4 regions of the Streptomyces sp. NPDC034084 genome follow, and region 1 is predicted to be linked to each of the others. Evidence: riboswitches for the same ligand, from Rfam matches in the RefSeq annotation. Region 1 holds a riboswitch; each other region holds the start of a gene.

Region 1 (4,016 bases):
CGCCGCCGAGGTGGGCGGCGACCACGGACCCGACCTCGCCGACCCCGAGGTCCGCCGGGCCGATGGTGATGGCCACGGCCACCGACAGACAGAGGAGCGCGAGCCCGGCCGCCGCCCACAGCAGCACCGTGACACCGGCGCGTACCACCACCTCGCGGGACGCGCCCTCACCTGCCGTCACTTCGCGAGACCGTACGCGCGGAGCGCGGCCGCCACCTTCTCGACGCCCTCGACGGTACGGAGGGTGGGGTTCATCGCCTGGCCGCTGAGCAGGACGTACCGCTTGCGCCGTACCGCCGTCATGTTCCGGGTGACGGGGTCGGACTCCAGGAACTCGATCTTCTTCGCGGCACTCTCGGCCGACTGCGAGCGGCGGGTCAGATCGCCGAGCACGAGGACGTCGGGGTCGCGGTCCGCGACGGTCTCCCAGTTGATCTGGGGCCACTCCTCACGGGTGTCGTCGAAGACGTTCTTCACCCCGAGCGCGTGGCTGACGATCCCGGGCGCACCGCAACAGCCGGCCATGTACGGCGACTTGGAGTCCGAGAACCAGTAGAGGACGGTGGCGCCCGTGACGTCGGCCGCCGCCGTGGCCTTCGCCACCCGGGCCTTGAGCCCGGCGACGAGCTTCTCGCCCCGCTCGGGGACCGCGAACACCCGGGCCAGGTCTCGGATCTCGCCGTAGACCGTGTCCATGGTGAGGGGCCGGGTGCGGACGCCGTCGCCGTCACCGCCGTTGTCCTTGCCGACGCAGTCGGTGGGCGAGAGGTAGGTGGGGACGCCGAGCTGCTCGAAGCGCTCGCGGGGCGCCACCCCGCCCTTGCCGAGGGTGTACGCGAAGGAGGCGGCCGCGAAGTCGGGTTCGGCGTCGAGGACCTTCTCGAAGGAGGGGTAGCGGTCGGCGAGGCGGGGCACCTTCGCGTTCTCCTTCTCCAGGCCCTTGAGCACCGGGTCCGTCCAGGTGGCGGTGCCCACCATGCGGTCGGCGAGGCCGAGGGAGAGCATGATCTCCGCCGCTCCCTGGTCGAGGGCGACGGCCCGTCGCGGGGCGCGGTCGACCCGGACCGGCCGTCCGCAGTCGTCGTCGAGGATCACCGGGAAGCCGGACTCCGGGGACCCGGCCCGGGCGGCCGCGCCCTTCCCCGGCGCGTCGGCGGGCCCACCGCCGCAGCCGGTCGCCGTCGTGGTGAGGAGCAGGGCGCCGGCCAGGGTGAGCACGGCGGAGCGGACGGGGTGTGCGAGCGGCACGGGAACTTCCTCTGCGGCCACGGCTCATACGCGGAGCCTGTCGTACGGTCCTCCCCGGACGACGGCGTGCCGCCGGGGCCGCCAGCAGGTCTTCGGACTCGGGGTCAGCCGGACGGAGCGCCTTCCCGGGCCCGTCGTGCCGCCCAGTGGCCGATGCTCCGCCCGTCGCCCTCACCGCTGCGCGTCAGTTCCGGTCTCCCACCGGATTCCCTGACCCGTGGACGTACCCGTTCAGGTGCGTACAAAGGTGCGACTGGCCTCGGCACAGTACCACCGGGCGCCGGCCGCGCCCCGGGGCCCGGCCGGTGTCAGAGACGCAGTTCCTTCGCCTCGAAGCGGCCCTCGCCGAGGACCAGGACGAAGGAGATCTGCTGGCCCTCGGAGACCGTTCGCTCCTCGCCCTCGATGTCCTCGGCGCTGAAGTACACCTGTTCCTCGGAGCCCACGGGGACGACGAAGCCGTACCCGCCGAGACGATTGAAGGAATGCACGAACCCTGTGCTTCTGCCGTCCACCGCGACCTCCTCGTCGTCACCGGCGACGCGGTCGAGGGTGCCCGGCGCCGGGCGGCGGCCGTGTCCGCGTCTCAGGGGAGATGTACCCCTTCCGGGCACCCTTCGCCACCGGCGTCCCGCGGAGGTACTCGGCGGGGGGCGAACCACTCCCGACGATCTCGTAGAATATTCAACAGAGGCCTGCTGTCGGAGATCCCCCGTGTCCGACAGCGGGCCTCGCCCTTTTCCTCACGGGTCGGGCGCGGCCGCCCTGGTAAGCGATCCGCCGTGAACCTGCCGGGGCGCCGCACCGACTCCTCGGCCTGCCGGAGCGCGCGGTCGAGGCCCGACGCCGGCGCACCGAGGCGCGGCCTCCGCTCGTACAATACCGAGCAGTCGGTTTACAGTCGTGGAGCCATCGGTGACCAAACAAGAGCGGGCTGCACGCACCCGTGACGCGCTGATCAGGTCGGCGGCCGGGGAGTTCGACCGGCACGGTTACGCCCTGGCCACGCTGTCCGCCATCAGCTCGGGAGCGGGCGTGAGCCCCGGCGCGCTCCACTTCCACTTCGAGAACAAGGCGGCCGTCGCCGGCGCCGTCGAGGACGAGGCCCGCAGCACCCTGCGCCGGGCCGCCCGCCTCGTGTACGGACAGGTGTCGAACGCCCTGCAGAACCTCGTCGACACCTCGCACGCGCTGGCCCGACTGGTCCGCGAGGACGTCGTCGTCCGCGCCGGATTCCGGCTCAGCTGCGCCGGTGACTCCCGTACGGATCTCACTCTGCGCCAGGAGTGGCAGAGCTGTGTGCAGCAGCGGCTCGCGGAGGCGGCCGACGAGGGACTGCTCGCCGTCGGTGCCGGGCGCCGGCAGGACCTCGCCCGCACGGTCGTGGCCGCCACCATCGGCCTGGAGGCCCTCGGCAGGGACAACGGCGAATGGCTGTCCCCCCGGACCGTCACGGGCCTGTGGGGCACACTGCTTCCGACACTGGCGGGCCCGGAGGCCCTCGCCGGGCTCGACCCGGCGGGCAGTCAGGCCGTGACCGCGCTCCTCGGCTGACTGCGGGCGGGGATCCGGCCGGGCGGGCGGGCCGGGCGGGCAAGCCGTCAGGAGCGGCCGAGGAGATCCCGGTACCACGCCAGGTGGCCGGCGAAGCCCGCCCTGAAGCCCGGCCCCGGGTCACAGCCCAGGTCCCGCCAGGGTCGCTCGTCGGCGAACCAGTGGTCGGTCGCGAGCATGTCGAGGTGGTGTTGCGCGAAGGGAAGGTCCGCCAGCAGCGCACGGGCTCCGGCGATGTCCACCACCGGCTCGCGGGGCCGGTCCGCCGCACCGCCGACCAACTGCTCGGCGGCCGCGAGCAGCTCCGCCACCGGCACGGGCTCGGGGTGGTCGACGTGGTACGGACCCGGCCGGGTCGCCGGCGAGAGCGCCGCGCCGAACAGGGCGCCCGCCAGGCTCTCGACGTCGATCAGGGAATGCAGCGAGGAGCCCCCGTCGAGCGGGCCGGGCAGCGCGGCGAGCAGCCGGACGAGACTGGGCATCAGCTGCCGGTCGCCCGTGCCGTACACGAGGTGGGGCCGCAGTACCGTCCCGCCGGCGTCCATGACGTGCCGCTCCCCCGCCGCGCGGGTGCGGCTGGTCGCCGAGCCCGGGGCGAGGGGCAGGGTGCCGGGGGCCGCCGCCCGGAAGGGGCCGCGGCCGTGGACGGAGGCGGTGCTGAGGGAGACGATCCGGCTCACCCCGGCGCGTACGGCCGCGTCGACCAGGGCGCGGGTCCCGGCGTCGTTGACCGCGCGGGCCGTCTCCTCGTCCGCGCCGATCGCCGAGGCGCAGTGGATCAGTACGTCGACGCCCTCGCAGGCGCGGCGGAGCGAGGCGGGGTCGCGGAGGTCCCCCGGGGCGATCTCGATGTCCGCACGGGCCCCTGGACCGGCCGGTGGGGTGAGCGGGCGGCGGGAGAGCAGCCGTACGAGGCCGGGCTCCGGCGCGGCCGCGGCCTTCGCCGCCACCCGGCCGCCGATGAATCCGGTCGCGCCGGTGATCAGAAGGCGAGGCCCCATGGTTCCGTTCCGGTCGGTTTCAGCCCGCCAGGCGGCTGTCACGGCCGGCTCCGGCCACCGCCAGGTCCCGGGCCGGAGAGGTGAGGGTGCAGAGGAAGACCGGTTGTCCGTCCTGCAGGCCGGTGACGCGCACGGTGGTCGCGTCGGGGCGGGAGGGGGGAAGGATCTCGGTCTCGATCCAGCAGGGGCTGTCGAGTTCGGCGTACCGGGAGA
Region 2 (4,016 bases), on a different contig from region 1:
CCCGGCGCCCTTCGCGACCATCTCCAGGAGGTGGAAGAGGGCGGTCGGCGCGTTGCCGATGGCGACGACGGAGCCTTCGAGGCGGTCCCGCCACAGTTCGAGGGCGGCGGCGGAGCGGGTGGTGCCGAGTTCGGCGGCGAGGCCCGGCACGGCCGGGTCGGAGAGCGCGCAGAGCACCTCGTTGTCGGCGGGCAGCCGCTTGCGGGTGACACCGCTGGCGACCATCTGCGCGTCGCAGAGGACGGGCGCACCGGCCTCCAGGGCCGCGCGGGCGGCCGCGACGACCCGGGGCGAGTACGCGATGTCCTGCACGAGGTCGGTCATGCCGCAGGCGTGGATCATCCGGACCGCCACCTGGGCGACGTCGGCGGGCAGGGCCGCCAGGTCCGCCTCGGCGCGGATCGTGGCAAAGGACCGGCGGTAGATCTCCGTCCCGTCCTTCTCGTAGTCGAACATCCTGGTGCTCTCGCTCATCTCGTCGTGCGGGCCGTGGTCACTGCTTCGGGCAGGGAGGTACGGGGGGTGGGGACGCCGTCCACCAGGTAGGTGTCGTCGCCGGTGGCGAGGACGTCGACCCAGGTGCCGTGCGGGTGCCCGCAGCGGCGCTCGCACCCGGAGTAGTGGACGGGCAGGCCCCCCCGGCGGACGAGGCCGGCGTCCGTCCGTACGTCGGCGAGGGACTTGGCGCAGCCGGGCCGCCCGGTGCAGGCGCTGACCCCGACCGAGGGCACGTCGGGCCGGGTGACCAGGCCGTACGTCTCCAGGTCGGGCAGCCGGTCGGCGCGGGCCCCGACGACGACCACCCCGCGCCAGGGCGTGAGCCGCAGCTCGCCGGCCCCGTCGGCCAGGGCCCGCAGCTGCGCGGCGGTGAGCCGGCCGAGCGGGGCGAGGACGTGCAGGGCGCCGTCGCCGAGCGGGCCGGGCGCGGGCGGCGGGGACGCGGGCAGCGGCGGTGCGGGTACGGGCTCCGCCGTGATCCCGGCCCGCGCGAGGGTCGCGGCCCAGTCCGGTACGTGCTCGTCGGGCAGCTCGTGCGGCCGCCAGGCCCCGTTCCCGGCGGCCCCGGCCGCGTCGAGGAACGCGAGGGCCACGGCGAGGGCGGCGGGCACGGCATCGGCGGCGGCGAGGCGGAAGGACCGGGCGCCGAGCCCCAGCAGGACGGAGCCGTCCCGTCCTGCGACCAAGCTCACATCTCCGCCGAGCCCGGCGACGTCCCCGCGTCCGTCGTCCAGGACGAACAGGAACCGGCCCGAAAGGGACGCGGCCCGGGGTTCCGCGCACAGGGCGGTGTCCAGGGCGCGCGCCCACAACTGCACGTCCGCGTAACCGAGTCCGTCGAGTCCCGCGCCGGGCGAGGCCACGATGTTGCGGACGCGCTCGTGGGTGGGGGAGGGCAGCAGCCCCGCGCCGGCCAGGAGCGCCGCGAGCTCCGCACCGCAGCTCTCGCCGAGGCCGCGCAGCTCCGCGTTCCCCCGCGAGGTGATGCTGATCCGTCCGTCGCCGAGCGACTCGGAGGCGCGGGCCAGAACCTCGGCCTGATGCGTCGTCAGTCGCCCTGCGGGCAGGCGCAGTCGGGCCAGGCGGCCGTCGTCGGCGGGGTGCAGGCGCAGCGCCCCGGGGCAGGCGTCGCCACGGTCCCGTATACGAGCTTCGCCCGGTTCGGGCGTCGGGGGTGGGGTGGGCGGCATGGCGGCGAGCATACCGACGGGGAACCGGGCGGCCACCGAGTGTGATCCGGTCGACCCTCCGGGCCCCTCCGCCCGGGGACGGCACGATCTAGGATGCAGAGCGGCATGGGGTCCCAGGACCCCGGGGAGGAAGCCCGGTGAGAATCCGGCGCGGTCCCGCCACTGTGAGCCCGAGCCGGCGACGGCGCGGGTGAGTCAGGAACTCCTGCCGTCCATACGACCACCCGGGGCGCGGACAACCCCGAGGAAGGGCCTGAGCCCACCATGCTCCTGCTGCTGTCGCACTCCGACACCGACCTGCTCAGCGCCCGCGCGGCCGGGGGTCCGGTGGAGTACCGCTTCGCCAACCCCTCCCGGCTCCCGCTCGCCGACCTCCCCGCCCTGCTCGACGGCGCCGACCTGGTCGTCGTCCGCCTCCTCGGCGGGGTCCGCTCCTGGCAGGAGGGCCTGGACACGGTCCTCGCCGCCGGAAAGCCGGTCGTCGTGCTCAGCGGCGAACAGGCCCCCGACGCCCAGCTGATGGAGACCTCCACCGTCCCCATCGGCGTCGCCACCGAGGCGCACGCCTACCTGGCGCACGGCGGCCCGGCCAACCTGGAGCAGCTGGCCCGCTTCCTCTCCGACACCGTCCTGCTCACCGGCCACGGCTTCGAGGCCCCGGCCGCCGCGCCCACCTGGGGCCCGCTGGAGCGGACCGTACGGAACGAGACCGGCCCGACCGTCGCCGTGCTCTACTACCGCGCCCACCACATGAGCGGGAACACCGCCTTCGTCGACGCCCTCTGCGGGGCGATCGAGGACGCCGGCGCGCGGGCCCTCCCGCTGTACGTGGCGTCCCTGCGCGCCCCCGAGGCTGAGCTGATCTCCGTACTGGAGGGGGCCGACGCGATCGTCACCACCGTCCTCGCGGCCGGCGGCACCAAGCCGGCCGAGGCGCAGGCCGGCGGCGACGAGGAGGCCTGGGACGCGGGCGCGCTCGCCGCGCTCGACGTGCCGATCCTCCAGGCGCTGTGCCTGACGGGCTCGCGATCGGCGTGGGAGGAGAACGACGAGGGTCTCTCCCCGCTGGACGCCGCCAGCCAGGTCGCCGTCCCGGAGTTCGACGGCCGGCTCATCACCGTCCCGTTCTCCTTCAAGGAGATCGACGCCGACGGTCTGCCCGCGTACGTCGCGGACGCCGAGCGCGCGGCCCGCGTCGCCGGGATCGCCGTCCGGCACGCCCGGCTCCGCCACATCCCGAACGCCGAGAAGAAGCTGGCGCTCGTCCTCTCCGCGTACCCGACGAAGCACTCCCGCATCGGCAACGCGGTCGGCCTCGACACCCCCGCCTCCGCCGTCTCCCTGCTCCGCCGTCTCATCGCCGAGGGCTACGACTTCGGCCCCGTCGAGGACCTCCCCGGCCTCGTCTCCGGCGACGGCGACGAGCTGATCTACGCCCTCATCGAGGCCGGCGGCCACGACCAGGACTGGCTGACCGAGGAGCAGCTCGCGAAGAACCCGGTCCGCATCCCGGCCGCCGACTACAAGCGCTGGTACGCGACCCTCCCCGAGGAGCTGCGGACGCACGTCGAGGAGCACTGGGGCCCGGCGCCCGGCGAGATGTTCCTGGACCGCTCCCGCAACCCGGAGGGCGACATCGTCCTCGCCGCCCTGCGGCGCGGGAACCTGCTGATCCTCATCCAGCCGCCGCGCGGCTTCGGCGAGAACCCGATCGCGATCTACCACGACCCCGATCTCCCGCCCTCCCACCATTACCTGGCCGCCTACCGCTGGATCGCCGCGAGCGCCGAGGACGGCGGCTTCGGCGCCGACGCCATGGTCCACCTGGGCAAGCACGGCAACCTGGAGTGGCTGCCCGGCAAGAACGCCGGCCTGTCCGCCGCCTGCGGCCCGGACGCGGCCCTCGGCGACATCCCGCTGATCTACCCGTTCCTCGTCAACGACCCTGGCGAGGGCACCCAGGCGAAGCGGCGCGTCCACGCCACCCTCGTCGACCACCTGGTGCCGCCGATGGCCCGCGCCGACTCGTACGGCGACATCGCGCGCCTGGAGCAGCTGCTCGACGAGTACGCGCAGATCTCCTCCATGGACCCGGCGAAGCTGCCCGCGATCCGCGCCCAGATCTGGACCCTGATCCAGGCCGCCAAGCTCGACCACGACCTGGGTCTGGAGGAGCGGCCGGAGGACGACGGCTTCGACGACTTCCTGCTGCACGTCGACGGCTGGCTGTGCGAGGTCAAGGACGCCCAGATCCGCGACGGCCTGCACGTCCTCGGCGGCGCCCCGGAGGGCGAGGCCCGGGTCAACCTGGTTCTCTCCATCCTGCGC
Region 3 (4,016 bases), on a different contig from region 1:
CGGCCGCTCGTTCGGCACCTGGGTCACCTGGTTCCTGCTCGGCGGCGACCTCTACACGGCGTACACCTTCGTCGCCGTCCCCGCCGCCATCTACGCGGCGGGCGCGGCTGGCTTCTTCGCCGTCCCGTACACGATCCTGGTCTACCCGCTGATCTTCACCTTCCTGCCGCGCCTGTGGTCGGTCTCGCACAAGCACGGATACGTCACCACCTCCGACTTCGTCCGCGGCCGGTTCGGCTCCAAGAGCCTGTCGCTCGCGGTGGCAGTCACCGGCATCCTCGCCACCATGCCGTACATCGCGCTCCAGCTCGTCGGCATCCAGGCCGTCCTGGACGTCATGGGCGTCGGCGGCGGCGAGAACACCCACTGGTTCATCAAGGACCTGCCGCTGCTCATCGCCTTCGGCGTCCTCGCGGCGTACACGTACTCCTCGGGCCTGCGCGCCCCCGCGCTCATCGCCTTCGTCAAGGACACCCTGATCTACATCGTCATCGCGGTGGCGATCATCTACATCCCCATCAAGCTGGGCGGCTTCGACGAGATCTTCGCCAAGGCCGGAGAGGCGTACGCGCAGACCAACCCGGCGACCGGCAAGCCGCGCGGCGCGCTCGTCCCCGGCGAGGCCGGCCAGTGGACGTACGCCACGCTCGCCCTCGGCTCGGCGCTCGCGCTCTTCATGTACCCGCACTCCATCACGGCGACCCTGTCGTCCCGGAGCCGTGAGGTCATCCGCCGCAACACCACGATCCTGCCGCTGTACTCGCTGATGCTGGGCCTGCTCGCGCTGCTCGGCTTCATGGCGATCGCCGCCGGGATCACCGTCAAGAACGGCCAGCTCGCCATCCCGCAGCTCTTCGAGACCATGTTCCCGGACTGGTTCGCGGGCGTCGCGTTCGCCGCGATCGGCATCGGTGCGCTCGTCCCGGCCGCGATCATGTCGATCGCCGCGGCCAACCTCTTCACCCGCAACATCTACAAGGACTTCATCAAGAAGGACGCCACCCCGGCCCAGGAGACCAAGGTCTCCAAGCTGGTCTCCCTCCTCGTGAAGGTCGGCGCGCTCGTCTTCGTCCTCACCATGGACAAGACGGTCGCCATCAACTTCCAGCTGCTCGGCGGCATCTGGATCCTGCAGACCTTCCCGGCCCTGGTCGGCGGTCTCTTCACCCGCTGGTTCCACCGCTGGGCGCTGCTCGCCGGCTGGGCCGTCGGCATGGTCTACGGCACGGCCGCCGCCTACGGCGTGGCCAGCCCCACCCAGAAGCACTTCGGCGGCTCGGCCGCCGAGATCCCCGGCATCGGCGAGATCGGCTACATCGGCCTCACCGCCTTCGTGCTCAACGTCGTCGTCACCGTCGTCCTGACCTTCGTCCTCAAGGCCGTCAACGCCCCCGAGGGCGTCGACGAGACCTCCCCCGAGGACTACACGGCGGACGCGGGCGACGCCGGAGTCCGCACCGAGCTCCCGGAGGTCGGCACCCCGACGCACTGATCCGGCACCGCGCACGACCGGGGCCCGGGACCTCCGCCAGGAGATCCCGGGCCCCTTCGCGTCCCCCGGGGAAGGCAGACTGCCTCCCATGGACTTCACGATCAGGGCGGTACGGCCCGAGGAGTACGAGGAATTCGGTGACCTCACCGGGCTGACCTACCTGAACGACGGGCTGCTGCTGCACGGCGAGGACGACTTCTACCTGGACGTGCTCCGCGACACGGCCCGGCGGGCGCGCGAGAGCGAGGTGCTCGTCGCCGTCGGCCCGGAGGGCGGCATCACCGGCGGCGTCACCTTCGCCCACGGCGGCACCCCCTGGGCGGACATCGCCGTCCCGGGCGAGGCCGAGTTCCGGATGCTCGTGGTCGCGCCGGAAGCCCGCGGCAGGGGCATCGGGGAAGCCCTCGTACGCGCCTGCGTGGACCGGGCGGCGGCCCTCCCCGGGTGCGCGCGCCTGGTCCTCTCCACGGACGGCCTGATGGTCTCGGCGCACCGGATCTACGAGCGGCTCGGCTTCGTCCGCACCCCCGAGCGGGACTGGGAGCCCGTCCCGGGCCATGCGCTGCGGACGTACGCCCTGGAGCTGTAGCCCCCGACCCGACACAACATGTGGGGGGTGCCACGAGCGGCGCCCCCCACATGTATGCTCGTCCTCGCTGTCGACGCAGGGAAATCCGGCGCGAATCCGGAACTGTCCCGCAACGGTGTGCTTCGTGCGGTTTCGTACGCGGTGAGTCCGAAGACCTGCCGACAGCGCGCCCGGTCCGTCCGTTCCGGGTGCCACAGACGTCCGGGCCTCGCGGAGTGGGCCGGTGGACGCGGCGCACCCGCGCGTACGGGTGCCCGCCTGCCCGCCTCCCGCCCGCGGCCCCGAGCCGAGCGAGGGAGAGCCCCACGTGACCATCGCGCCCGCCGATCCGGCCGCAGCGATCGAGACCGACGGCCCCGGGACCGTACTCCTGCGGACCCTGACCGATCTCACCGCCGACCTCCCGGACACCGACCCCGGCAAGGTCGCCGCCGCCGCGCTCCGCGGCCGCAGCGCCCTGTCGGACGAGGCGGAGCTGCGCGAGCTGGCCACCGAGGCGGCCGCCGGCCTGATCGCCGACGACCCGGCGTACTCCCGGCTCGCCGCCCGGCTCCTCACCCTCACCATCGCCGACGAGGCCGCCGGCCAGGGCGCCGTCTCCTTCTCGGCCTCCGTCGCCGTCGGGCACCGCGAGGGCCTCATCGCCGACCGCACCGCAGAGTTCGTCACGCTGCACGCGGCACGCCTCGACGCGACCGTCGACCCGGCCGGCGACGACCGCTTCGGCTACTTCGGTCTGCGCACCCTCTACTCGCGCTACCTGCTCCGCCACCCGATCACCCGCAAGGTGATCGAGACCCCGCAGCACTTCATGCTGCGCGTGGCCTGCGGCCTGGCCGAGGACGACTCGGTCCGCGCCCTCGACGAAGTGGCCGCGCTGTACGGCCTGATGAGCCGCCTGGACTACCTGCCGTCCTCCCCCACGCTCTTCAACTCCGGCACCCGCCACCCGCAGATGTCCTCCTGCTACCTCCTGGACTCCCCCCAGGACGAGCTGGACTCCATCTACGACCGCTACCACCAGGTCGCGCGCCTCTCGAAGCACGCGGGTGGCATCGGCCTCTCCTACTCCCGCATCCGCGCCCGCGGTTCGCTGATCCGCGGCACCAACGGCCACTCCAACGGCATCGTGCCGTTCCTGAAGACCCTCGACGCCTCCGTCGCCGCCGTGAACCAGGGCGGCCGCCGCAAGGGCGCCGCCGCGGTCTACCTGGAGACCTGGCACGCCGACATCGAGGAGTTCCTGGAGCTCCGCGACAACACGGGCGAGGACCAGCGCCGTACGCACAACCTGAACCTCGCGCACTGGATCCCGGACGAGTTCATGCGCCGCGTCAACGCCGACGCCGAATGGTCGCTGTTCTCCCCGGCGGACGTGCCCGAGCTCGTCGACCTGTACGGCGAGGAGTTCGACGCCGCCTACCGCAAGGCCGAGGCGGCGGGCCTGGCCCGCAAGACGATGCCGGCCCGCGACCTGTACGGCCGGATGATGCGGACCCTGGCCCAGACCGGCAACGGCTGGATGACCTTCAAGGACGCCTCGAACCGTACGGCCAACCAGACCGCCGAGCCCGGCACCGTCGTCCACTCCTCGAACCTCTGCACCGAGATCATCGAGGTCACGAACGACGGCGAGACGGCCGTCTGCAACCTCGGCTCCGTCAACCTCGGCGCTTTCGTCACCGGTTCGGACATCGACTGGGAGCGCCTGGACGAGACCGTCCGCACGGCCGTCACCTTCCTCGACCGGGTCGTCGACATCAACTTCTACCCGACCGAGCAGGCGGGCCGCTCCAACGCCAAGTGGCGCCCCGTCGGCCTCGGCGCGATGGGCCTCCAGGACGTCTTCTTCAAGCTGCGGCTGCCGTTCGACTCCCCCGAGGCGCGCGCCCTGTCCACCCGTATCGCGGAGCGGATCATGCTCGCCGCGTACGA
Region 4 (4,016 bases), on a different contig from region 1:
CAGGGAGCGGACCCGGCGGGCGGGGACGGGGTCGGGGCGGGGCGGCCGGACCCCGGGAGGACGGGGCTCGCGGCGGTCGTCGGGTGACCGCATCGTGGACAGGGGAGGCTCGACGGCCAGAAGCGGAATCTCTTGACACCGGATAGGGACACCACGCCGCCCGCCCCAGTTCATCTTCCGTTCACCCAGGTTGCTTACGTTCGACGAGCCACTGACGTCAAACGATTGCCTGGGTAAATGGAACACATCACGCTGCTGCTCGCCATTGTGGTCGTGACAGCTCTCGTGTTCGATTTCACGAACGGTTTCCACGACACCGCCAACGCGATGGCCACGACCATCTCGACCGGTGCACTCAAGCCCAAGACGGCGGTGGCCATGTCCGCCGTGCTCAACCTCGTCGGCGCGTTCCTGTCCGTGGAGGTCGCCAAGACGATCTCCGGCGGGATCATCAACGAAGAGGGCATTCGTACAGAAGTGATCTTCGCGGCGCTCGTGGGCGCCATCCTGTGGAACCTGCTGACCTGGCTGCTCGGGCTGCCGTCCAGCTCGTCGCACGCCCTCTTCGGCGGCCTCATCGGCGCCGCGGTCATGTCGGCCGGCTGGTCCGCCGTGAACGCGCCGACGATCGTCACCAAGGTCCTCATCCCGGCCGTCGCCGCGCCGATCGTCGCGGGTCTCGCCGCGATGCTCGCCACGAGGCTCACGTACAAGCTGGGCGCGAAGACCGACGAGAAGCACACCGCCAAGGGCTACCGGGTCGGCCAGATCGCCTCCGCCGGTCTCGTCTCCCTCGCCCACGGCACCAACGACGCCCAGAAGACGATGGGCATCATCACCCTCGCCCTGGTCACCGGCGGCGTCCTCGCCCCCGGCTCGAACCCCCCGATGTGGGTCATCGTCTCGGCCGGTCTGGCGATCGCGCTCGGCACCTACCTCGGCGGCTGGCGCATCATCCGCACCATGGGCAAGGGCCTCACCGACCTCCGGCCGCAGCAGGGCTTCGCCGCCCAGACCAGCGCCGCCACGGTCATCCTCGCCTCCTCGCACCTCGGCTTCTCCCTCTCCACCACCCAGTCCTGCTCGGGTGCCGTGATGGGTGCCGGTCTCGGCCGCAAGGGCGGTGTCGTCCGCTGGTCGACCGCGACCCGGATGTTCGTCGCCTGGGGTCTGACGCTGCCCGCCGCCGGCCTGGTCGGCGCCGGTGCCGAGTTCCTCACCCAACAGGGCCCCTGGGGCATCGTGGCCGTCGCGGTCCTGCTCGTCGCCGGCTCGGGCGTCATCTGGACGCTCTCCCGCCGCAAGCCGGTCGACCAGCACAACGTCACGGCCGACGACCTCGACGGCGACGGCGAGCCCGCGGGCGTCGTCACCACCGCCATCGCGGCCGTCACCCCGCCGCCGGCCGGCTCCGTCGCCGCCGTCACGGACGAGGACCTGAAGGCCACCATCCCCGCGCCGGTCCCCACGGACCCGGCCGCTCCCCCGGCCCCCGCCGCCGCGGTCTAAGGAACTGGAACCAAGCATGAAGATCGACTGGGCAGCCCTCGGCTCCGTCTTCGGAGTCAGCCTCGTGGCGACCGTCGCCCTCGTGGGCCTCTTCACCCTCGGTGTCATCGGCCTCTCCAAGCAGGAACAGGCCGCCGCCCAGGGGGGCTCCGCCGCCCTGGCCCGCACCGGCGCCTACGCCTGCTTCGCCCTGTGCCTGACGGCCGTGGCGTACGGCATCTACCTGATCGTCGCCTGACGGTCCCCGGTACCTCGGCCGGGCGGTCCGCACCTTCGGGTGCGGGCCGCCCGGCCGCCGTCTTTCCGGCGCCGTGTCTGTGGTGCTTCGCACAGTGACACGGTGCAGGTCAAGGGTGAGTTGACGGCTGTTCTCGGGCCGTGGTGGACTGCCGAGGCCATTACGGAGGCAGTAGAGGAAGTCCGGTGCGAATCCGGCGCGGTCCCGCCACTGTGACCGGATCCGAAGGGTCCGGGAGTCAGGAACTCTCGCCGCCGGTCACGTCGATCCAGGGCGCGGACCCTGAGTGAGGACACAGCGCCATGCCCGGCCGCAGCCCCAGACTTTCCCGAGCCCCCGGTGTCTTCGCGTACGGCGCGGCCGCGGGCCTCGCCGTCGACCTGCTCGTCGGCGACCCCCGCCGAGGGCACCCCGTCGCCGCCTTCGGCCGCGCGGCCGGCCGGGTCGAACGGGCCCTGTGGCGCGACCACCGCGGCTGGGGCGCCCTGCACACCGCCGTCTGCGCGGGTGGCACCGTCGCGGCGGGCGCCCTCGCCGCGCGTGCGGTACGGGGCAGCCGCGCCGGATCCGTCGCGCTCACCGCCGCCGCCGTCTGGGCCGTCGTCGGCGGTACGACCCTGGGGCGCGAGGCCCGCGCCATCGGCGGAGCGCTCGCCGCGGGGGACCTGGAGGTCGCCCGGGAACGGCTGCCGCACCTGTGCGGACGCGACCCGCACTCCCTCGACGGTCCCGCGATGGCCCGCGCGGTCGTCGAGTCCGTCGCCGAGAACACCTCCGACGCCGTTGTCGGTGCCCTCTTCTGGGGCGCCGTCGCGGGCGTGCCGGGGCTCGTCGGCTTCCGCGCCGTCAACACCCTGGACGCCATGGTCGGCCACAAGTCCCCCCGGTACCGGAGGTACGGCTGGGCCTCGGCCCGCCTCGACGACCTGGCCGGCTGGCCCGGGGCCCGGCTGACCGCCGCCCTCGCGACGGTCGCCGGCGGGAACCCGCGCGGAGCCGTACGGGCCTGGCGGGCGGACGCGTCGAAGCATCCGAGCCCCAACGCGGGGCCGGTGGAGGCCTCCTTCGCGGGCGCCCTCGGCGTACGGCTCGGGGGGACCCTCTCGTACGCCGGGCGGGTCGAGCACCGGCCCGTCCTCAACGGGGAGGGGCGGCCCGTCGAGGTCGCCGACATCGACCGCGCGGTCCGGCTCTCCCGCCGGGTCACGGGACTGACCCTGGCCGCCTGCGTCGGCGGCCGCATGATCGCGAGCGCACTGAAGCGGAGGAACGCATGAGGGGTGGGGGGCTGCTCGTCGCCGGGACCACGTCCGACGCGGGCAAGAGCGTCGTCACGGCCGGCATCTGTCGCTGGCTGGTCCGGCAGGGCGTCAAGGTCGCGCCGTTCAAGGGACAGAACATGTCCCTGAACTCCTTCGTCACCAGGGAGGGCGCCGAGATCGGCCGCGCGCAGGCCATGCAGGCGCAGGCGGCGCGGGTCGAGCCGACCGCCCTGATGAACCCGGTGCTGCTCAAGCCCGGCAGCGACCGCTCCAGCCAGGTGGTGCTGATGGGCAAGCCGGTGGGCGAGATGAGCGCCCGCGGCTATCACGGGGGCCGGCAGCAGACCTTGTTCGAGCCGGTGATGGCGTGTCTGGAGGAACTCCGGGGCACGTACGACGCCGTGATCTGCGAGGGGGCGGGCAGTCCGGCCGAGATCAACCTGCGGCGCACGGACATCGTCAACATGGGCATCGCACGGGCCGCGAAGCTGCCCGTGGTCGTCGTCGGGGACATCGACCGGGGCGGGGTCTTCGCCCAGTTCTTCGGGACGACGGCCCTGCTCTCTCCGGAGGACCAGTCGCTCGTCGCGGGCTATCTCGTGAACAAGTTCCGGGGTGACGTGACACTGCTCGAACCGGGCCTCGACATGCTGCACGGACTGACCGGCCGCCGGACGTTCGGTGTCCTGCCGTACGCGCACGGGCTCGGCATCGACGAGGAGGACGGCCTGCGGGTGTCCCTGCGGGGCAGCGTCCGCGAGTCGGTCGTCGCGCCGCCGCTCGGCGCGGACGTGCTGCGGGTCGCCGTCTGCGCCGTACCGCTGATGTCCAACTTCACCGACGTCGACGCGCTCGCCGCCGAACCGGGCGTGGTCGTCCGCTTCGTCGACCGGCCCGAGGAGCTCGTCGACGCGGACCTCGTCGTCGTCCCGGGCACCCGGGGCACGGTCAGGGCGCTGGCGTGGCTGCGGGAGCGTGGCCTCGCGGACGCCCTCCTCCGGCGCGCG

Evidence for each region. A riboswitch is a leader RNA that binds a small molecule or an ion and turns the genes downstream of it on or off. The one in region 1 is predicted to bind cobalamin.
Region 2: linked by a shared signal. The riboswitch ahead of cobN (cobaltochelatase subunit CobN) and the one ahead of ACZ51I_RS10920 (ABC transporter substrate-binding protein) in region 1 are both predicted to bind cobalamin.
Region 3: linked by a shared signal. The riboswitch ahead of ACZ51I_RS16345 (ribonucleoside-diphosphate reductase subunit alpha) and the one ahead of ACZ51I_RS10920 (ABC transporter substrate-binding protein) in region 1 are both predicted to bind cobalamin.
Region 4: linked by a shared signal. The riboswitch ahead of ACZ51I_RS00310 (cobalamin biosynthesis protein) and the one ahead of ACZ51I_RS10920 (ABC transporter substrate-binding protein) in region 1 are both predicted to bind cobalamin.

Annotation. Positions count from the first base shown of each region.
Region 1 covers NZ_JBVISK010000002.1:1,199,533-1,203,548, forward strand. The annotation lists gene ACZ51I_RS10915 (FecCD family ABC transporter permease) at 1-181, opposite strand, end outside; gene ACZ51I_RS10920 (ABC transporter substrate-binding protein) at 178-1,248, opposite strand; cobalamin riboswitch at 1,329-1,506, opposite strand; gene ACZ51I_RS10925 (cold shock domain-containing protein) at 1,557-1,739, opposite strand; gene ACZ51I_RS10930 (ScbR family autoregulator-binding transcription factor) at 2,164-2,802, shown strand; gene ACZ51I_RS10935 (NAD-dependent epimerase/dehydratase family protein) at 2,850-3,803, opposite strand; gene ACZ51I_RS10940 (ScbA/BarX family gamma-butyrolactone biosynthesis protein) at 3,823-4,016, opposite strand, start outside.
Region 2 covers NZ_JBVISK010000005.1:404,087-408,102, forward strand. The annotation lists gene ACZ51I_RS20340 (precorrin-8X methylmutase) at 1-474, opposite strand, end outside; gene ACZ51I_RS20345 (cobalamin biosynthesis protein CobG) at 471-1,700, opposite strand; cobalamin riboswitch at 1,776-1,912, shown strand; gene cobN (cobaltochelatase subunit CobN) at 1,953-4,016, shown strand, end outside.
Region 3 covers NZ_JBVISK010000004.1:263,248-267,263, reverse strand. The annotation lists gene mctP (monocarboxylate uptake permease MctP) at 1-1,492, shown strand, start outside; gene ACZ51I_RS16350 (GNAT family N-acetyltransferase) at 1,581-2,081, shown strand; cobalamin riboswitch at 2,136-2,258, shown strand; gene ACZ51I_RS16345 (ribonucleoside-diphosphate reductase subunit alpha) at 2,389-4,016, shown strand, end outside.
Region 4 covers NZ_JBVISK010000001.1:55,315-59,330, forward strand. The annotation lists gene ACZ51I_RS00300 (inorganic phosphate transporter) at 238-1,509, shown strand; gene ACZ51I_RS00305 (hypothetical protein) at 1,526-1,747, shown strand; cobalamin riboswitch at 1,875-2,014, shown strand; gene ACZ51I_RS00310 (cobalamin biosynthesis protein) at 2,050-3,024, shown strand; gene ACZ51I_RS00315 (cobyric acid synthase) at 3,021-4,016, shown strand, end outside.